DNA from 3 places in the Pseudomonas sp. Mb7 genome. Region 2 is predicted to be linked to each of the others. Evidence: predicted binding sites of a transcription regulator. Region 2 holds the regulator's gene; each other region holds the start of a gene.
The links. Region 2 encodes FliA, which starts transcription of late flagellar genes. Its sites were predicted from a motif close to CTAAAGTTTNNNNNNNNNNNGCCGNTAA; they were not measured.

Region 1: ACOYXH_RS24530 (methyl-accepting chemotaxis protein) is a predicted target of FliA. The motif match lies at 3,122-3,149, and genes of this name have one in related genera.
Region 3: flgM (flagellar biosynthesis anti-sigma factor FlgM) is a predicted target of FliA. The motif match lies at 2,772-2,799, and genes of this name have one in related genera.

What each region holds. Positions count from the first base shown of each region.
Region 1 covers NZ_CP186501.1:5,411,757-5,418,712, reverse strand. Annotated here, with positions in the region: gene ACOYXH_RS24545 (putative bifunctional diguanylate cyclase/phosphodiesterase) at 1-485, shown strand, start outside; gene ACOYXH_RS24540 (NorM family multidrug efflux MATE transporter) at 595-1,992, opposite strand; gene ACOYXH_RS24535 (LysR substrate-binding domain-containing protein) at 2,151-3,071, shown strand; gene ACOYXH_RS24530 (methyl-accepting chemotaxis protein) at 3,256-5,232, shown strand; gene ACOYXH_RS24525 (aldose 1-epimerase family protein) at 5,452-6,666, shown strand; gene ACOYXH_RS24520 (YifB family Mg chelatase-like AAA ATPase) at 6,663-6,956, opposite strand, start outside.
Region 2 covers NZ_CP186501.1:990,466-997,421, reverse strand. Annotated here, with positions in the region: gene ACOYXH_RS04545 (protein phosphatase CheZ) at 1-277, opposite strand, end outside; gene ACOYXH_RS04540 (chemotaxis response regulator CheY) at 296-667, opposite strand; gene fliA (RNA polymerase sigma factor FliA) at 834-1,574, opposite strand; gene fleN (flagellar synthesis regulator FleN) at 1,571-2,401, opposite strand; gene flhF (flagellar biosynthesis protein FlhF) at 2,518-3,858, opposite strand; gene flhA (flagellar biosynthesis protein FlhA) at 3,870-5,999, opposite strand; partial or broken gene ACOYXH_RS04515 (DUF6124 family protein) at 6,617-6,712, shown strand; gene ACOYXH_RS04510 (Ig-like domain-containing protein) at 6,853-6,956, opposite strand, start outside.
Region 3 covers NZ_CP186501.1:3,995,370-4,002,325, reverse strand. Annotated here, with positions in the region: gene ACOYXH_RS18015 (MFS transporter) at 1-986, shown strand, start outside; gene ACOYXH_RS18010 (flagellar brake protein) at 1,059-1,805, opposite strand; gene ACOYXH_RS18005 (flagella synthesis protein FlgN) at 1,894-2,361, opposite strand; gene flgM (flagellar biosynthesis anti-sigma factor FlgM) at 2,410-2,736, opposite strand; gene flgA (flagellar basal body P-ring formation chaperone FlgA) at 2,885-3,646, opposite strand; gene ACOYXH_RS17990 (chemotaxis protein CheV) at 3,729-4,661, shown strand; gene cheR (protein-glutamate O-methyltransferase CheR) at 4,708-5,535, shown strand; gene flgB (flagellar basal body rod protein FlgB) at 5,911-6,318, shown strand; gene flgC (flagellar basal body rod protein FlgC) at 6,322-6,765, shown strand; gene flgD (flagellar hook assembly protein FlgD) at 6,781-6,956, shown strand, end outside.

The DNA.
Region 1 (6,956 bases), 2.1 Mb from region 2:
AGTTGTTGCCGACGCTGAGCCGGTTGATTGCCGAGCGTGGCGTTGAGGCGCAGTGGCTGGAATTCGAACTGACAGAAACCGCCGTGATGCGCCGTAGCGATCTGGTCAAGCAGACCATGGACGCTCTCGGCCGTCTCGGTGTGCGCTTCTCGCTGGATGACTTTGGCACCGGGTTCTCGTCGTTCGTGCACCTCAACAGCCTGCCGATCACCTTGCTGAAGATCGACAAAAGCTTTGTCGGCGGCATGGAGCAGCGCGAAGAGAACCGCAAACTGGTGCACGCGATGATCAATCTCGCGCACAACCTGCATCTGGAAGTGGTGGCGGAGGGGGTGGAAACCCCTGAACAGCTAGAACTGTTGCGCGGGTTTGGTTGCGATCAGGTGCAGGGTTATCTGATCAGCCGGCCGTTGCCCTTGGCGGAATTGGTTGAATATCTCACTTTCGGCTCAAGCCAGCAGCCAGCCCTCGAGATCGTAAGCTGAACACATAACCCCTGTAGGAGTGAGCCTGCTCGCGATAGCAATCTACCAGTCAACATTTGCTTCGACTGACACACCGCAATCGCGAGCAGGCTCACTCCTACAAGGGATCTCAGTCGGTCTGCGGGACCGTAAACTGACTTGATGACGCAGGCTCCAGCCGAATCATCCGCTTCATTTTCCACTCGAACGCCAGCGTCAAACTCACCGCCGCACACGCCAGGCCCAACGCCAATCCCCACCAGACGCCCGTCGGCCCCCAATTGAGGTGGAACGCCATCCACCACGCCGCCGGTGCGCCAATCAGCCAATAGCAAGCGAGCCCGACCAGAAACGTGGTCTTCGCATCCTTGAGTCCACGGATGCAGCCCATGGCAATCGTCTGCGTGCCGTCGAACAGCTCGAACCACGCCGCCACTGCTAGCAGGCTCACCGCCAGGCGAATCACCTCGGCAAACGCCGGATCGTTGTGATCGAGGAACAACCCGACCAACTGGTTGGGCAACAGCCAGAACACCATCGCGAATCCCAACATCACCACCGCGCCAAAGACGATCCCGACCCGTCCGGACATCCGCGCATCACTCAGTTGCCCGGCGCCGTAATGCTGGCCGACGCGCATGGTGATCGCGTACGACATCCCCGCCGGCACCATGAACGCCACCGAGACAATTTGCAGGGCAATCTGGTGCGCGCCCAACTGCGTGCTACCCATGGTGCCCATGCACAGAGCTGCGAACGCGAACAAACCGACTTCCACCGCATACGTGCCGCCGATTGGCAGGCCGAGGCGCCACAACTCTTTCAGGTACTGCCGGTTCGGCCGCGACAGGCCCGCGCGCAGCGGGTACGCGTCATAGGCCGGATGCCGGCGGATGTGCCAGGCCAGCGCCAACGCCATGCAATTGGCGACAATCGCTGTGACCAGGCCGATGCCCGTCAGGCCCATTTTCGGCAGACCGAACATGCCGGTGATCAGCGCGTAATTGAGCAGGAAATTCGCCACCGTGCCGGCCAGGCTGATGACCATCACCGGTGTCGCCCGGCCGATTGCACTGGTGAAACCGCGCAGGGCCATGAAACTGAGGTAGCCGGGCAGGGCGAAGGGCAGGGCAATCAGGAATTGCCCGGCCGCGTTGACGTTGGTTTCGGTCTGGCCGAACAGCAGCAACACCGGTTTCAGGTTCCACAGCAGCAACCCGGCGCCCAGCGCCATCAGCCACGCCAGCCACAATCCGGCCTGGGTCAGACGCGCAGCGCCAATGATGTCGCCGGCGCCCTTGCGAATCGCCACCAATGTGCCGACCGCTGCAATCACGCCGATGCAGAAAATCGACACGAACGAATAAGTCGCCGCACCGAGACCGCCGCCCGCGAGCGCTTCAGGACTCAGGCGCGCCATCATCAACGTGTCAGTCAGCACCATCAACATGTGCGCCAACTGTGAAGCAATCAACGGCCCTGCCAGCCGCAGAATGGCCCAGAGTTCGGTACGCACAGGATGCTGCATGGTCATCACCACTCAATTTCAGAGGGAACAGGAGACCGTCGATTCTCGGCGCTTGGCGGGCTTTGCACAAAGGGATAAAAAGGATGGGTAGCATGATTAAAACTCATCCTGGATAAACGGTTTAAGATTGGCTTTATCCCGCTATCGGAGCTTTCTGCATGTCTCGTCGTCTTCCTCCCTTGTATGCCCTGCGCGCATTTGAAGCGGCGGCGCGACATAGTTCGTTCACCCGGGCTGCCGAGGAACTGTCGATCACCCAGAGTGCGGTAAGTCGGCATATTCGGACCCTCGAAGAACACTTCGCCTGTCGGCTGTTTCATCGCAGCGGTCGCAATCTGCAGCTGACCGAAGCGGCGCGGTTGCTGCTGCCCGGGATCCGCGAAGGCTTCAGTGCGCTGGAGCGGGCCTGCAATACCTTGCGTGCCGAGGACGACATTTTGCGCATGAAAGCGCCCTCGACCCTGACTATGCGCTGGTTGCTCGCGCGCCTGAGTCGCTTCCGCCATTTGCAGCCTGGCAACGAAGTGCAACTGACCAGTGCGTGGATGGACGTCGATTCGGTGGATTTCAACGATGAGCCTTTCGACTGCGCTGTTTTGTTGAGTGACGGGCATTTTCCGCCGGATTGGGAGGCGAGTTTATTGTTTCCCGAAGAGCTGATTCCGGTGGGGGCGCCAAACTTGCTGAATGATCAACCGTGGGATCTGGCTCGACTGGCTTGCACCGAATTACTTCACCCGACACCGGACCGTCGCGATTGGCGCAGTTGGCTGGAACACATGGGGCTGTCCGATCAGGTGTCACTCAAGGGTGGGCAAGTGTTCGATACCCTCGAATTGGGCATGATCGCGGCGGCGCGCGGGTACGGTGTGTCGATGGGCGACCTGTTAATGGTCGCCGAAGATGTGGCGCAGGGAAGGCTGAGCCTGCCGTGGCCAACCGCGGTCGCCAGCGGTTTGAATTACTACCTTGTGTGGCCAAAGACCCGCCCGGGAGGTGAACGTTTGCGCCGTCTCAGCGACTTTCTGCAAAGCGAAGTCCGCGCCATGGAGTTGCCGGCGGTCGCGCGCTTGAGCTGAAACGTTAGAGCCGCCACAATGCCGGCCTTGTGCCATAACCTTGTTTTCCGCTCAAGTATTTGGATCCACCGCCGAATACGTGCTTGTGGAACCGTCGTGCCGGTATCCACGATTCACCCCCACAACCAGAAAAATTTCCGAGTCGAGATCAAGGAGGATCCCGTGGCTCGGCCAGGAGCTGTCCATGTCTCAACCTCGCGCTCGGATCGCCTCGCAGCTGGGCCTCGCGCTCGCTGTAATACTGGCGATAGTTATCAGTGGCAGTACGGTGTTCGCCTTGCGTTCGCTGGACTCCGCCAACCTCGCCACTCGTGAAGAGCATCTGGCCAGTGAGGCGCGGCTGCTGGCCGACCAACTGAGCACCTTCCACGGCACGCTGCGTGAAAGCACCCAGCGCCTGAGCGGGCTGTTCGAGAAGCGTTTCAGCGCAGGTCTGAGCATTCACCCGAGTGAGCCGGTGAATGTTGCCGGCACCCAGACCCCGGGTCTGCATCTGGGCAGCGAAGTGCTGAACAACAACTTCAAGGAAGTCGACGAGTTCAAGCAGATGACCGCCGGCGTCGCCACCCTGTTCGTGCGCAGCGGCGAAGACTTCATCCGCGTCAGCACTTCGCTGACCAAACAGGATGGCACCCGTGCCATCGGCACCTTGCTCGATCACGCGCACCCGGCCTACGCGAAGTTGATGGCGGGGCAGGGTTACGTCGGTCGCGCCTTGCTGTTCGATCGCTCCTACATGACCCAATACACCCCGGTGCGTGATGGCAGCGGCAAGGTGATTGCGGTGCTGTTCGTCGGCTTCGATTACACCGACGCGCAGAACATCCAGTTCGATAACCTCAAGCGCTTCCGCATTGGCCAGAGCGGTTCGCTGGCGTTGCTCGACGAGCAAAACAAATGGCTGGTCGCGCCAGCGGGGGTGCAGGCGCTGGATCAAGCCGTTCCGGTGATCAAAGGTTTGGCTGCAAAGCCGGGCAAGGGTGAGTTCTGGAGCGACACCTCGGAAGATTTCTACAGCATTGCCGTGCCGTTCGATGGCGGACCATGGTCGGTCGTGGCGAGCATGCCGAAAGCTGAGATCCGCGCGGTGACCTGGAGCGTGGGTACGCAACTGGCCATTGGCAGTCTGTTGGCGATGCTGCTGGCGGTCGGATCTGTGGTCTGGCTGCTGCGCAGCAAACTGGCGCCTCTGGGGGATCTGGTGCGTCAGGCCGAGGCCTTGGGCGCCGGTGATCTGAGCGTGCGCCTGAACGTATCGAGCAACGACGAAATCGGTCAGCTGTCTCGCGCGTTCAACCAGATGAGCCAGGCGCTGTCGACCATGGTCGAGCACATCCGCCGCTCTTCGGAAGAGGTCAACAGCCGTGCCCAGGCCCTGTCCGGTTTGTCCGGCGGTGCCTATGAAGGCATGGAGCAACAATCTGGCGAAATCACCAGCATGGCCGGCGCGGTGGAAGAGTTCAGCGCAACGTCGCTGAACATTGCCGACAACATGGGCGCAACCCAGCGTCTGGCGCAGGAAAACGCCCAGCAAACGCAGATTGGCCGCAGCTCGATGGAAGAAGCGTCGTCCTCGCTGGAGCAAATCGCTGGCGCCCTGAACAGCACCGCCACCGTGATCAACACCCTCGGTCAGCGCTCGCAGGAAATTGGCGGCATCGTGGGTGTGATCACCTCGATCGCCGAGCAGACCAACCTTCTGGCACTTAACGCAGCAATCGAAGCTGCCCGTGCTGGTGAGCAGGGTCGTGGCTTTGCTGTGGTGGCCGATGAGGTGCGCAGCCTGGCCTCGCGCACCCGTCAGGCGACGGATGAAATTTCCAGCATGATCCACAGCATCCAGCAGGAAACCGGTAACGCGATCAGCACCATGGAGCAGGGCAATGTGCTGATGCAGGAAGGTTTGTCGCGCAACGCCAACGTCGCGTCGGCGCTGGCGCGAATCGATGAACAGAGCCGTTCGGCGGGGCAGCAGTTTGCCGCGATTACCACGGCCACTCAGGAGCAGAGCAGCACCGCGACTCTGTTGAGCAGCAATTTGCAGAGCATCGCACTGGCCAACAGTGAGCAGCGTGAGGTTGTGTCGAACCTGGCTGTTACCGCCAAGGAGCTTGAGAAGCTGGCGGCGGATCTGCGTTCCGAGGTTGATCGCTTTCGTTGATACAGCCTTGATATAGCTTTCGCGAGCAGGCTCGCTCCCACAGTGTCCGGTGCGAATCACAGATTTTGTGAAGACCCGGATCCCCTGTAGGAGTGAGCCTGCTTGCGAATGCAACACTGCAGATCTTCGGCTGAACCTGCAATCTGTCGATCTAATACACTTGCTGAAACGTTTCCGCAGCGCTATAAAAATGACACAACTCCAATAAAGGCTGCTGCCATGACCCCGCTCAAACTCGCCGTCGCCCTCGGCGCATTCTCCGCTGCTTCCCACGCCATGGCCTGGGATTACGTCCTTCTCGATACCAACAAGCCCGCGCAAAACTGGACCATCACCAGTGAGCAGCTCGGCGTGAAAACCGCCAAACCCTTCTCCGTGAGCCTGCGTACCTTGCACGGTGGGCGGCAGGAAGGTGTCAGCATCGTTGATATCGATAACGGCACAATGAAACTCTCGGTGGTGCCCACCCGAGGCATGAACGTCTTGCAGGCTTCTGTCGGCGACGTGCGGATGGGTTGGGATTCGCCGGTCAAGGACGTGGTCAACCCGGCCTTTATCGAGCTCAACGGGCGTGGTGGGCTGGGTTGGCTGGAGGGCTTCAATGAACTGGTCGCCCGCTGCGGTTACGAATGGGTCGGCCATCCCGGCATCGACAATGGCGAACTGCTGACCTTGCATGGCCGCGCCGCCAACATTCCGGCCAGCACCGTCACGCTGCACATCGATGAAAAGCCGCCCTACGCCATCAGTCTGCGTGGTGAGCTGCAAGAGCAAGCCTTCAAGAAAGTCGACTTCTCGGTCGTTACTGAACTGGTCACCGAGCCTGGCAGCGTGCGCTTTGCACTCAACGATACGCTGACCAACAACGGCGACTATCCGAAGGAATACCAGGCGCTGTATCACAGCAACTTCAGTACGCCGTTCCTCGAGCAAGGCGCACGATTTGCTGCGCCGGTAAAACAGGTGTCGCCGTTCAACGACAAGGCCAAGGGTGATCTGGCCGACTGGCAGACCTATCGCGCGCCGACCAAGGACTATGACGAAACCGTCTACAACGTCGTGCCCTATGCTGACGCCAAAGGCGAAACCCTCACTGTTTTGCACAACAAGGCTGGCAGCCTCGGTGTTTCTGTTGGCTTCAATACCCAGCAGTTGCCGGTGTTCTCCCTGTGGAAAAATACCGACACTCAAGGCCAGGGCTATGTCACCGGGCTGGAGCCGGGCACCAGTTTTTCCTACAACCGTCGCTATCAGCGTCCGCTGAATCTGGTGCCGACCATTGCACCCAAGGAACACAAACAGTTCCAGATCAGCTACAGCCTGCTCGCGGACAAAGGTGCTGTGGATAACGCCTTGAAGCGCGTGACTGAGATTCAGGCCGGGCGCGAAACCGAAGTGCGGCAGACGCCGCTGGTTGATCTGACCGAGCATTAAGGTGTCGCCGGCCGGTATTGCAGTGCCTCGGCCAAGTGTTCACGTTTGATTGCATCGACTTGCTCGAGGTCTGCCAGAGTGCGGGCGACCTTGAGCAGGCGATGGGCCGAGCGCAGCGAAAGCGTCAGCCGTTCACAGGCTGATTCCAGCCATTTCTCATCGGCTGTGGATAACTTGCAGTGCCGCTTCAATCCCGGCAGATCGAGAAACGCATTGGCACAGCCCTGACGCTTCTGCTGTCGTTCGCGAGCCTCGGCTACCAACGCCGCAGCGCTGGCGCTGTCCTCTCC
Region 2 (6,956 bases):
CCACATAGCCCAGGCGTTCGGTGGCGTCGGTGATTTGCGACACTTCCTCGGCCTGCGGCATGTTCGGATCGATCTGGAAGTTGACGATCGCACTGTGCAGTTCACGTGTGAGCTTGCCGACTTCCTGGTACAGGCCACGGTCACGGGTCTGATTGAGCTCATGGATCAGTTGCACAGCGTCGCCGAACCTGCCTTTTTCAAGGCTTTCGACCAGTTCGACCGCGTGTTTTTTCAGGGTCGACTCGAAATCGCCCTGTGAAGATTCGTTATGCTCCATAGCTCCCCCGCGCGTTCATCAGCCGATGCGTTCGAAAATCTTCTCGATTTTGTCTTTCAACGCCTGAGCCGTGAAAGGTTTGACTACGTAGCCGTTTACACCGGCCTGAGCGGCTTCAATGATCTGCTCGCGCTTGGCTTCTGCAGTCACCATCAGCACTGGCAGGTGCTTGAGTTTTTCATCGGCACGCACGTGGCGCAGCAGGTCGATACCGGTCATGCCCGGCATGTTCCAGTCCGTTACCAGAAAGTCGATGCTTCCGCTGTTGAGCACTGGAATGGCAGTCACGCCATCGTCAGCCTCGACGGTGTTGGTGAACCCAAGATCACGCAGCAGGTTCTTGATGATCCGCCGCATCGTTGAGAAGTCATCAACGATGAGGATTTTCATGTCTTTGTTCAATTCGACCTCCAAGCAGTCTTAAACGCGCCCAGCACCTGGACGCGCCACTTCAATCAATCGGCGCAGCACTCGAAGACTGTCTGGAGCACAACAGAGCAAGACCGGTGCCGTTCATCACCGCACCAGCCTCGTTCGCAGTGTCCCCACACTGCCTTCAGCGCGCTCGCCACTCCCCCAAACGCCCCCGCAAACGGGCCGCGCACTGGCTGTGTAACTGGCTGACCCGCGATTCACTGACGCCAAGGACTTCACCGATCTCCTTGAGGTTCAGCTCTTCGTCGTAGTACAGCGCCAACACCAGTCGCTCACGCTCCGGCAAATTGGCAATCGCGTCCGCCAACGCTGCCTGGAAACGTTCATCTTCCAGATCGCGTGACGGCTCCATATGAGCACTCGCGCCATCCTCGTGCAGCCCTTCGTGTTCGCCGTCCTGCAACAGGTCGTCGAAACTGAACAGGCGACTGCCCAAGGTGTCATTCAAAATCCCGTAGTAATCGTCGAGACTCAATTGGAGTTCGGCCGCAACCTCGTGATCTTTAGCATCACGGCCGGTTTTAGCTTCAATTGAGCGAATCGCGTCGCTGACCATACGGGTATTGCGGTGAACCGAGCGTGGCGCCCAGTCCCCTTTGCGCACTTCGTCGAGCATCGCACCGCGGATTCGTATGCCCGCGTACGTTTCGAAACTGGCGCCTTTGCTGGCGTCGTATTTGGTCGAGACTTCAAGCAGGCCGATCATCCCGGCCTGGATCAGGTCTTCGACCTGCACACTCGCCGGCAAGCGCGCCAGCAAGTGGTAGGCAATGCGTTTGACCAGTGGCGCGTAACGCTCGATCAACTCGTACTGCGCGTCACGTGCCGACTTCTTGTAGTAGTTCATACCGCTTGCGGTCATAGCACGGGCCCTGCCGTTTGCTGCACGAGGCGCTCGACGAAAAACTCAAGATGGCCACGCGGGTTGGCGGGCAGCGGCCAGGTGTCGACCTTCTGCGCGATCGCCTTGAACGCCAGCGCGCACTTGGAACGCGGAAAGGCTTCGTACACCGCGCGCTGCTTCTGCACCGCTTTACGCACGCTTTCGTCGTAAGGCACGGCGCCGACGTATTGTAGGGCCACGTCAAGAAAGCGATCCGTGACCTTGGTCAACTTGGCGAACAGGTTGCGCCCTTCCTGCGGGCTCTGCGCCATGTTGGCGAGGACGCGGAAGCGGTTCATGCCGTAATCGCGGTTGAGCAGTTTGATCAGCGCGTAAGCGTCAGTGATCGAGGTCGGCTCATCGCAGACCACCAGCAACACTTCTTGCGCGGCGCGAACAAAACTGACTACCGAGTCACCAATACCCGCAGCAGTGTCGATCACCAGTACATCGAGATTGTCACCGATGTCGCTGAACGCCTGAATCAGGCCGGCATGTTGCGCCGGGCTCAGGTGCACCATGCTTTGCGTGCCGGACGCCGCCGGCACAATGCGAATGCCACCGGGGCCTTGCAACAGCACGTCGCGCAGCTCGCACCGGCCTTCGATGACGTCGGCCAGCGTGCGTTTAGGGGTCAGCCCCAACAATACGTCAACGTTCGCCAGACCCAGGTCGGCGTCCAGCAGCATGACCCGACGGCCAAGCTCTGCCAGCGCCAGCGACAAGTTCACTGACACGTTAGTCTTGCCGACGCCACCTTTGCCGCCGGTCACCGCGATCACCTGTACGGGATGCATGCTGCCCATGTTATTTCTTTACCTTGTCTTGCATAGACGGAGGCCACATTACTGGCTGCGCGTTCACAACCGGAACAATGCATGGCAGACCATCGATGTAGGTACAAAAACTGTTCATGAATACCTCAGCCTACCTGCTTGGTCGGGCTGTGATAGATATCAGCGAACATGTCAGCCATGGCTTCTTCGCTGGGTTCTTCCTGCATTTGCACGCTGACGGCGCGGCTGACCAGTTGATGACGGCGCGGCAGATGCAAATCATCCGGAATCCGTGGGCCATCGGTCAGGTACGCGACCGGCAATTCATGACTGATCGCCAGGCTCAACACTTCGCCAAGGCTGGCCGTTTCATCCAGTTTAGTCAGGATGCAGCCGGCAAGCCCGCAACGCTTGTAACTGTGATAAGCGGCGGTTAGAACCTGTTTCTGGCTGGTGGTTGCCAAGACCAGATAATTTTTTGAACGAATGCCACGCCCGGCCAGACTTTCCAGCTGCATGCGCAGGGCCGGATCGCTGGCTTGCAGGCCGGCAGTATCGATCAACACCACGCGTTTGCGCAGCAGTGGATCCAGCGCTTGCACCAGCGATTGGCCCGGATCGACGTGGGTCACTGGCACATTGAGAATGCGGCCCAGCGTCTTCAGTTGTTCCTGAGCGCCGATACGGAAACTGTCCATGCTCACCAGCGCGACATTCTGCGCGCCGTATTTGAGCACATAACGCGCGGCAAGCTTGGCGAGTGTAGTGGTCTTGCCCATGCCGGCAGGGCCGACCATGGCAATCACACCGCCCTCTTCCAGCGGCTCGACTTCCGGTACGGCAATCATCCGTGCCAGGTGCGCGAGCAACATGCGCCAGGCCTGACGCGGTTCTTCGATATCGGTGATCATCGCCAGCAGATCGCGCGACAACGGGCCGGACAGGCCGATACGTTGCAGACGGCGATACAGGTTGGCTTGCGCCGGACGGCTGCCTTGCAGCTGATTCCAGGCCAGGGTGCCGAGCTGAACTTCCATCAGCTCGCGCAGGCTGTTCAATTCAAAGCGCATCGAATCCAGTGCACGCGGATCGACACCGCCGGAGGACTGCGCAGGTGCCGGGGCCGGACGCGCCGGAGCGGCGTAAGTCGGCTCGGTCAGGGGTTCAGCGGCGGTCAGCGGCAGGCCGGCCGTCAACGGCAGCCCGGCGAAAATCTGGCGATTGCTGTTGCCGTCGGCTTCGCCACGCAGGCTCAACTCGGCCTGGGCGGTGACGATGCGCGACTGGGTCTTGCGCAGCTCGTCTTCGAGTTCCATGTTCGGAACCCGTGGCGCCAGCGCCGACAATTTGTAATCCAGTGCCGCCGTCAACTCGACACCGCCGGCAATGCGGCGGTTGCCAATGATGGCGGCATCAGCGCCCAGCTCATCACGAACCAGCTTCATGGCCTGACGCATATCGGCGGCAAAGAAACGCTTAACTTGCATAAACCACTACCTCAGCCGTTGGGCCCTACTGTCGCAACGATGGTCACTTGCTTGTTGTCCGGTATTTCCTGGTAGGCCAGCACATGCAATCCAGGGACTGCGAGGCGGCCAAAGCGCGAGAGCATCGCGCGGATCGGGCCGGCTACCAAGAGGATCACCGGCTGACCTTGCATTTCCTGACGCTGCGCCGCTTCGATGAGCGAACGCTGCAGCTTCTCGGCCATGCTTGGCTCCAGCAGAACACCCTCTTCCGAGCCTTGTCCTGCCTTCTGCAGACTATTGAGCAATATTTGTTCCAACCTTGGTTCCAAGGTGATCACAGGCAGCTCGGACTCAGTGCCTACAATGCTTTGGACGATGGCGCGCGATACGCCGACCCGCACAGCAGCCACCAGCGCGGCGGTATCTTGACTCTTCGCGGCGTTGTTGGCGATGGCTTCGGCGATGCTGCGGATATCGCGCACCGGCACATGTTCGGCAAGCAGCGCTTGCAGCACTTTGAGCAGCTGCGACAACGTGACCACGCCCGGCACCAGCTCTTCTGCCAGTTTCGGCGAGCTTTTGGCCAGCAATTGCATAAGTTGCTGCACTTCTTCGTGGCCGATCAGCTCACTGGAGTGCTTGTACAGAATCTGGTTCAAGTGGGTCGCGACCACGGTGCTGGCGTCGACCACGGTGTAACCGAGCGATTGTGCCTGGGCGCGCTGGCTGATTTCGATCCATACCGCCTCGAGGCCGAAAGCCGGATCTTTGGCGTTGATACCGTTGAGCGTGCCGTAGACCTGGCCTGGGTTGATCGCCAGTTCGCGGTCCGGGTAGATCTCGGCTTCGGCGAGGATCACGCCCATCAGGGTCAGGCGATAGGCGCTTGGCGCCAGATCGAGGTTGTCGCGGATGTGCACGGTAGGCATCAGGAAGCCCAGATCCTGCGAGAGCTTCTTGCGCACGCCCTTGATCCGCGCCAGCAATTGCCCGCCCTGGTTGCGATCCACCAGCGGAATCAGGCGATAACCGACTTCCAGACCGATCATGTCGATCGGCGTCACGTCGTCCCAGCCCAGCTCTTTGGTTTCCATGGCGCGGGCCGGCGACGGCAGCAAATCCTGCTGGCGCTTGACCTCTTCCAACGCCACGACTTTAGCGACGTTCTGCTTTTTCCAGAACAGGTACGCGCCGCCAGCGGCCAGCGCAGCCATGCTCAGGAACGAGAAGTGCGGCATGCCCGGCACCAGGCCCATGACCGCCATCAGACCGGCCGCCACCGCCAGCGCTTTTGGCGAGGCGAACATCTGGCGATTGATCTGTTTGCCCATGTCTTCCGAACCGGAAGCACGGGTCACCATGATCGCCGCCGCTGTTGATAACAACAGTGATGGCAATTGCGCCACCAAACCGTCACCGATGGTCAGCAAGGCGTAAACCTTGCCGGCATCGCCGAAGCTCATGTTGTGCTGGAAGATACCCACGGCCATACCGCCAATGAGGTTGATGAACAGAATCAGCAGGCCGGCAATGGCGTCACCACGGACGAATTTGCTGGCACCGTCCATCGAACCGTAGAACTCGGCCTCTTGGGCGACTTCCTGACGGCGCATCTTGGCTTGGTTCTGGTCGATCAGACCGGCGTTGAGGTCGGCGTCGATCGCCATTTGTTTGCCGGGCATCGCATCGAGAGTAAAGCGCGCGCTCACCTCGGAAATCCGTCCGGCACCCTTGGTGACCACGACGAAGTTGATGATCATGAGGATCGCGAAGACCACGATACCGACCACGTAGTTACCGCCGATCACCACCTCACCGAAGGCCTGAATCACCTTACCGGCAGCGGCGTGGCCGTCCTGACCGTGGAGCATCACCACCCGCGTCGAGGCCACGTTCAACGCCAGCCGCAACAGCGTCGCGACCAACAGAATCGTCGGGAACACGGCGAAATCCAGCGGCCGCAGCGCATACACGCAGACCAGCAGGACGACGATCGACAGGGCAATGTTGAAGGTGAAGAACACGTCGAGCAGGAACGGCGGCACCGGCAACATCATCATCGCCAGCATGACCAGCAGCAACAACGGCACGCCCAGATTGCCTCGACTGAGGTCGGCAACGTTTGTGCGAGCAGTGTTGAATAACTGAGAGCGATCCACCGGTTTTCCCCGTTCCTTTAAAGCAAACTTTTGACGCCCAGAGCGGGCTCACGGCGGGTACTGCAAGAAGCTTTCCAACTTTGACCGGGGAGAGAAAACATGACCAATGTAGACCTTCGCCTGCTCGCGGTAGCGGTTTGTCTGGTTCGAATTGATCGACTGAAAAATCCTCATCGCGAGCAGGCGAAGGCCTACAGGGGATTGCATTCCAGATGTCAGATTGAAATGCATTCCAAAATGTGGGAGCGAGCCTGCTCGCGAAGGGGCCCTTATGTCCGGCACAAATTTTTCGATTTAAACGAAGCTGTTTAAAAGACACCTTCAGACACGCCTTCAAGGCTACAAATCCTTGCGCCATTGCCTACAGCCAAGCCAGAATCCGCCGGCTTGTGAGCCTTGGGGTCGGGTTCTATTGTGGTCCGGTCGCTGACGAATCAGCGATCGGGTCTCGCAGCCCGTCGATCTCTGGACGCACAACACCCGCTTTTTTATGGCGGCTGTACGTGGGAGACCTTCAGGTCTGCCGGTTCTAGAGTCCCGGTCTGCGACCCGCGTATAGCTGCCACCTTCATTCGTCTCGCAGCGAACGTTGGCAGCTCCAATGACTCTAGGAGCAGTCGCAGCGCAGGACGCTGCTGGGTATCGCGCAATTGATCATGCTCGGCGAGTTGGCGGTGAATCGGGTGATGGATAATCTGGAATTGCCGAATTAACGCCTGACTACCGTGCAGAAAATCGTTCCCGTACTATGCGCGGGAACGATCCACAGTGATGGCTCCAGAACGGCTTGCCCCGCCCGGAAAGCCGCTGAAAGCGCTGATCGCCGCCACTTTCAGCCATGACGCCTATCTGACTACGTCGGGAAATACCCCATTGCCCGAGAGCGAGTCGCCCCATCAGATAAAAACACGTTGCGACTGCCCATGGCCCCGTTGCTCACCAGCAACGAATGTTCGA
Region 3 (6,956 bases), 3.0 Mb from region 2:
TCAGCGGCTACATGATCGCTTCGTACCTGGGCCTGGTCCTCGGCCAACTGATTCTGGTCATGCATCCGGGCCTGGGGCTGGAACTGCTGATGCTGGTCGCGCTGTGTTTCGCCCTGTGTCTGGTGCCCGTGGCATTGACGCGGCGGATTCACCCGGCGCCACTGCATCCGGCGCCGATGGAGCCACGCTTCTTTATCAAGCGCGTACCGCAGTCGTTGAGTACGGTGCTGGGTGCCGGTTTGATCATCGGCTCGTTTTACGGTCTGGCACCGCTGTACGCCTCGCAACAAGGGCTATCGACCGAGCAGGTTGGTCTGTTCATGGGTAGCTGCATCTTTGCCGGTTTATTGGTGCAGTGGCCGTTGGGCTGGTTGTCCGATCGTTATGACCGGGCGCTGCTGATTCGCTGCTTTGCCGGGTTTTTGGCGGTGGCGGCGTTGCCGTTGGCCGTGCTGCCGCAGGTTCCGCTGGAGGTGTTGTTCGGGGTTGGTTTCCTGTGTTCACTGGTGCAGTTCTGTCTGTACCCACTGGCAGTGGCATTCTCCAACGACCACGTCGAAGGCGATCGTCGCGTGTCGCTGACCGCGATGCTGCTGGTGACTTATGGTGTCGGTGCGAGCATCGGACCGTTGCTTGCGGGCGTGTTGATGAAGCTGTTTGGCAGCCAGAGCCTGTATGCGTTCTTCAGCTTCTTCGCGTTGGTGCTGGTGTGGCGGATCCGGCCGAAAGCGGTGACCAATCTGCATCAGGTCGACGACGCGCCGCTGCATCACGTGGCCATGCCGGACAGCATGTCCAGCTCACCGCTGGTGGCGGCCCTCGATCCTCGGGTAGACGAGCAGGTGGTGCAGGAGCAGATGGTGCAGGATCCGGTGCAGACGCCGGCGAGTCCCGAGCCTGAAGCTGATACTCCGTCAGAGCCTGCGGCAGAAGTCGAATCGGATACCGATAAACCCGCGCCTGATCTCAGCGGCGGTAGACCCTGAACTGAACAAAAAACATCGCGCATAAAAAAGGGCAGTCCCGCCAAGGACTGCCCTTTTTATTGGCCGTGCGAATCAGAGATCGTCTTTGTCGAAACGGCGTGCTTCACGTTGCAACTGATACACGAAACGCTCAACGTTGCGCGCAGCCTGGCCACTGATGTTGTGGAAACGCAGACCGGCAAAGGTGATGTTGAGTTTTTCTTCGAAATGCAGATAGCGCAATTCGACGGAGATCGGCTGGTTGCCGAACAGCGGCGGGGCGATCAAGCGGTCATAAACCTGGCCCAATTGCAGGCGGTCGGTGATATCACCTTCGAAACGCAGCTTGCAGCCGGTCGCGGAGATATCCAGCAGTTTGCCGTTGATTGGCGCCTTGAGTTTTTCGCCGCCCAGTTCAACGCTGACCAGATCGGTCAGTTTTAGTGCCGCACGGAAGGCATTGCGGCGCTGGTGGTAAACCACTTCAGTCGGCAGTGCGCCGGTGTAGAAACGATCACCCTCGGACTCTTCGATATTCAGCGTGCCGGTGCATTCCCAGGCGATGCGCACGCCTTCATGAAAACCTTCAACCTTGAATGGCTCACCGGCCTGCAGGAAGCGTTCGCCATCACGCGGGATCATCTCGTCCAGTGCGATCGTAGCGCTGTCGCGGTCGACTTTGATCAGATAGCTCTGGAAGCGCTGGCTGCGCTCATGAAAGGTGATGATCAGCGGATCGTGGCTTTCTTGCAGCTGGCGCAGGTTGCTGGAGATTTCCAGTGGCGTGGTAAGCACCTTAGGGGGCTGCGGAGCATCATCCGCGCTGAGGGCGTTGGACACGGTTTATCAATCTCCAGACAAAATATGACGACTAGCCAGCATTTTGCCAGCATGTTTCGCGGGTTGATAGAGCTGGCGCATCAACGGCTCATGCCTGGCTGAGCGGACGCGGTGTGGCGGGTTTGGCAAATGTACCGCTGGCGTTATACAGCGCCGGCGCTTCACCGCCGGTGAGGATCTTCAGCTGATTGGCCGTGGCGGCCTGCTGGATCTGGATCGACTGGCCGTTCTTGACGTTGGCGGCCTGGCATTGAGCAATCAGATCGGTCAATGCATCGCCTTGCGCCAACAACTGCTCGCCAATGCTCGACTGGCCAGCCAGTTGCTCCAGACCGCTGCGGTCTGTCGGCAAGTTGAGGCTGGCGAGGATTTCGCTGCGTTTGCGGCCATGCTGTTCAAGCAGAATGATCAATGCCTGTTTATGCGCCAGAATTTCTTCCAGCAAGGGCATGTCGCGACCGTGCAACGCGAGGGATTCGGTTTGCAGCAACTCCAGCAATTGTTGAGCTGGAGCAAAGTCGTCGTTGATCAATTGCAATAAATTAGTGTCGTGCATGGCTGGCCTTGGGTTTTAAGCGTCCAAAAGCCTGGCGCCGGCAAAAGCCTAGCGCTGGGCTTCGAAGTTGAGCAGTTTGCTGGCTACACGGTTGCTGTCGACTTTATAGCTGCCATCGGCAATCGCGGCTTTCAACTCGGCCACACGGGCTTTGTCGACAGCAGGTTGATCGCGCAGCTTGTCAGTGACCTTCTGCAACTGTTGAGCCTCATTGCTGAGGTGTACCGATTCCCCGCTTTTTGCGGTACTGGCCGGTTCGGCCTGGGTATTCAGCGGCGCGGAGGTACCGGTTTCGGCGGTTTCCTTGGCGTTGCTGGTACGTGTACTGCCCGTAAGTGACGAGGAGCTGTTCAAACGGCTGAAATCGATGACCATGATAAAAACCTCTGGGAATTTGGACGCTTGCCATGTTTTCGGCCATCCCCTGGAAAACTTTAGGCACATTTACAATGAGCCTTGCATGCGCCGGCGCGTGTCCTGCTGCGGCACAGTTTAGGGAACAGCCGGGGTCAGCGCCAGTTTTCTACATCGCCACTTCCACTTGGCCGGGCGCGGTGACTTGCGCCTTGATGACCCTTTGCGAGTTGAGGTTTTTCACCCGGATCTGTTCTTTCAAACCGCCATTGGCCAGCGCTTCACCGGGCATGCGCACGGCGAGTGTGCCGCTGCGGGCAGTGATGACCACTTGATCACCCTTGCGAATGACTTCCGCCTGTTCCAGATGGACCAGAGTAATGACCTGATCGGCTACCGTTGGTCGGGTTAATTTCTGCCCGATCGCTTCGTCTACCGAGGTCAGAAAGCCTTGGTTGATCGTGCTCACGTCGCGTTCACGCAGGGTCACGTCCTGTGGTTCGATGATCCCTGCACGTTTCAGCGGTCGGGTGGTTGTCACAATCTCGCGAAACAGGCGGACTTGAGCGGGCACGAACACAGTCCAGGGCGAGGCGCCCTCACAACGGACCTTCACGGTAACCCGGCCCAGCGGACGTGCCGGACTCTCCAAAGTCGCTGTCAATTCCTTGTCGCACATAGGCATGCGCATACGGGGGTCGAGCTGGTTTACTTCGATCTCGTAGCGGCCTTCCGTTTGACTGGTGGCCAGATAGTCTTCTACGGTGAACTCAAGAAAGCCCTGAGTGACGCCGATAAGCATGTCAGGCAAGGTAACCGCATCAGCAATGGCAGGGCTGCCAGCGAAAAAGCAGCAGACGGCGGACATCGCGCAAAGGCTTTTGCGAGCGCGGGAGGTCAGGTGTCGGAAAAATGTCGTTTGAGCGTTCATACGAGTTAAAAAGCAAGCGCCGTGCCGTTTAGCAATGAATGTGCGTCGCAACAACACTTGGCGTTGGTGTAGGAGTCTGGGCATGGCTGGTGTAATGGATTCGGTGAACCAGCGCACGCAACTGGTGGGGCAGAATCGCCTGGAGCTGTTGTTGTTCCGTCTTGACGGTCAGCAGCTCTACGGAATCAACGTGTTCAAGGTGCGGGAAGTGTTGCAGTGCCCGTCGCTGACGTTGATGCCCAAGTCCAGTCCTGTCGTGTGCGGGGTGGCAAATATCCGGGGGGCGACCATTCCGATCCTTGATCTGGCAATGGCCACCGGTTCCGGAGCGTTGAAGGACAAGAACAACCCGTTCGTGATCATCACGGAGTACAACACCAAGACCCAGGGTTTCCTGGTCCGCTCGGTGGAGCGCATCGTCAACATGAACTGGGAAGAGATTCATCCACCGCCCAAGGGCACGGGTCGCGATCACTACCTGACCGCTGTGACTCGGGTGGACAATCAGTTAGTCGAAATCATCGACGTCGAGAAAGTGCTGGCGGAAGTTGCGCCGACACCGGAAGCGATTTCGGTGGGCGTGGTCGATGTCGAGACCCAGACCAAGGCACTGTCATTGCGTGTCTTGACGGTCGATGACTCGTCGGTGGCGCGCAAGCAGGTCACGCGTTGTCTGCAGACAATCGGGGTCGAAGTGGTGGCGCTGAACGACGGCAAACAGGCGCTGGATTACCTGCGCAAGCTGGTCGATGAGGGCAAGAAGCCGGAAGAAGAGTTCCTGATGATGATTTCCGACATCGAGATGCCGGAGATGGACGGGTACACCCTGACGGCGGAAATCCGCGGCGACGCACGCATGCAAAAGCTTCATATCATCCTGCATACTTCGTTGTCGGGGGTATTCAATCAGGCGATGGTCAAGAAAGTCGGTGCAGATGACTTTTTGGCCAAATTCCGTCCTGATGACCTCGCATCCCGGGTAGTCGACCGGATCAAAGCAGCAGATATCAGCTAGGAGCGTTTTGCTCCTGGCGGTCAACACGATTTAAGAGGCGGCATCATTGTCTACGGGTAATTTGGATTTCGAACAGTTCCGGGTCTTCCTGGAAAAAGCCTGTGGCATTCTGCTCGGTGAAAACAAGCAGTACCTGGTCTCGAGCCGTCTCAACAAACTGATGGAGCAGCAAGGCATCAAATCCCTGGGTGAGCTGGTTCAGCGCATCCAGACCCAGCCGCGCAGCGGTTTGCGCGAGCAGGTGGTCGATGCCATGACGACCAACGAAACCCTGTGGTTTCGTGACACCTATCCGTTTGAAGTCTTGAAGAACAAGGTGCTGCCTGAAGCGATCAAGGCCAGCCCCAACCAGCGCTTGCGGATCTGGTCAGCGGCGTGCTCGTCGGGCCAGGAACCGTACTCGCTGTCGATGTCGATCGACGAGTTCGAGCGGACCAACCTTGGTCAACTGAAGATGGGCGTGCAGATTGTTGCCACTGATCTGTCCGGCCTTATGCTGACCAACTGCAAGACCGGCGAGTACGACAGTCTGGCCATCGGTCGTGGTTTGTCGCCGGAACGCCTGCAGCGTTACTTCGACCCGAAAGGGCCGGGCCGCTGGGTGATCAAGGCGCCGATCAAGAACCGGGTAGAGTTCCGTTCGTTCAACCTGCTCGACAGCTATGCCGCGCTGGGCAAGTTCGACATCGTGTTCTGCCGCAACGTGTTGATCTACTTCTCTGCCGAAGTGAAGAAAGACATCCTGTTGCGCATTCACAGCACGTTGAAGCCGGGCGGTTATCTGTTCCTTGGCGCTTCCGAAGCGTTGAACGGTTTGCCGGATCATTACCAGATGGTGCAGTGCAGCCCGGGGATTATTTACCAGGCTAAATGATTGCAGCGGTAATACAAAAAAACGGGAAGCCTTAAGGCCTCCCGTTTTTTTATGCCCCAATTATTTTATTTCCCACGAACACCACACCCCCCCCTGTGGGAGCGAGCCTGCTCGCGAAAGCGGTCTGTCAGTAAAACAGTTGGCGACTGACACGCCGCCTTCGCGAGCAGGCTCGCTCCCACAGGGGATCTGCGTTGACCTGGCAAGGACGGCAAGCGGCAGAAAAGCGGCATCCGGCGGATACCGGTTGCCGCTTTTCTGGCATTGCCGCTTTGCCGATGCCCCGCAAAGCCCCGGTTTATGGGTGTTTTGCCGTTTGGCACGGCGCTTGCTAAAGCTCAGTTACGAAAAACCGGTCACCTGAAGGTTCCCGACATGAGCATCAGCTTCGATAAAGCGCTCGGCATTCACGAAAAGGCATTGGGCTTCCGCGCCCAGCGTGCCGAAGTGCTGGCCAACAACATCGCCAACGCCGACACCCCGAACTACAAGGCTCGGGATCTGGATTTCTCCAAAGTGCTTGAAGCACAGACCCAGAAAAACGCTAACGGCACCATCGCCCTGAACATGACCAACAGCCGTCACATCGAAGCTGAAGGCCTGGGCAATGGCGACGAATCGCTGATGTATCGCACGCCGATGCAACCGTCGATCGACCAGAACACCGTGGACGCTCAACTGGAACAGTCGAACTACGCGGAAAACGCCGTCGGCTTCCAGGCCAGCTTCACCCTGCTCAACAGCAAATTCAAAGGGCTGGTGTCAGCCCTGCGCGGAGAGTAATCCATGTCCCTGTCCAGCGTTTTCAACATTGCCGGCAGCGGCATGAGCGCACAAACCACGCGTCTGAACACCGTGGCGTCGAACATCGCCAACGCCGAAACCGTCTCGTCGAGCATCGACCAGACCTATCGCGCCCGTCACCCGGTGTTCGCCACCATGTTCCAGGGCGGCCAGAACAGCGGCAGCAATTCACTGTTCCAGAGCCAGGACGCGGCCGGTCAGGGCGTACAGGTGCTCGGTGTGGTCGAAGACCAGAGCAACCTCGAAGCGCGCTACGAGCCGAACCATCCGGCGGCCGACGCCAAAGGCTACGTCTACTACCCGAACGTCAACGTGGTGGAAGAAATGGCTGACATGATTTCCGCGAGCCGCTCGTTCCAGACCAACGCCGAAATGATGAACACCGCCAAAACCATGATGCAGAAGGTACTGACCCTCGGTCAGTAATAAGGGGCGACTGCCATGAGTGTTTCCGATACCACCAGCAGCCTGAGCATGAATGACATCCTGGCGAACTCGTCGAAAAAGACCAGTTCGACCACCGGTGGCATTGCTTCGGCGACCAACAGCGCCACCGGCGGCCAGGCACTGGGCAAGGATGCGTTCCTGCAATTGCTGGTCACCCAGCTGAAAAACCA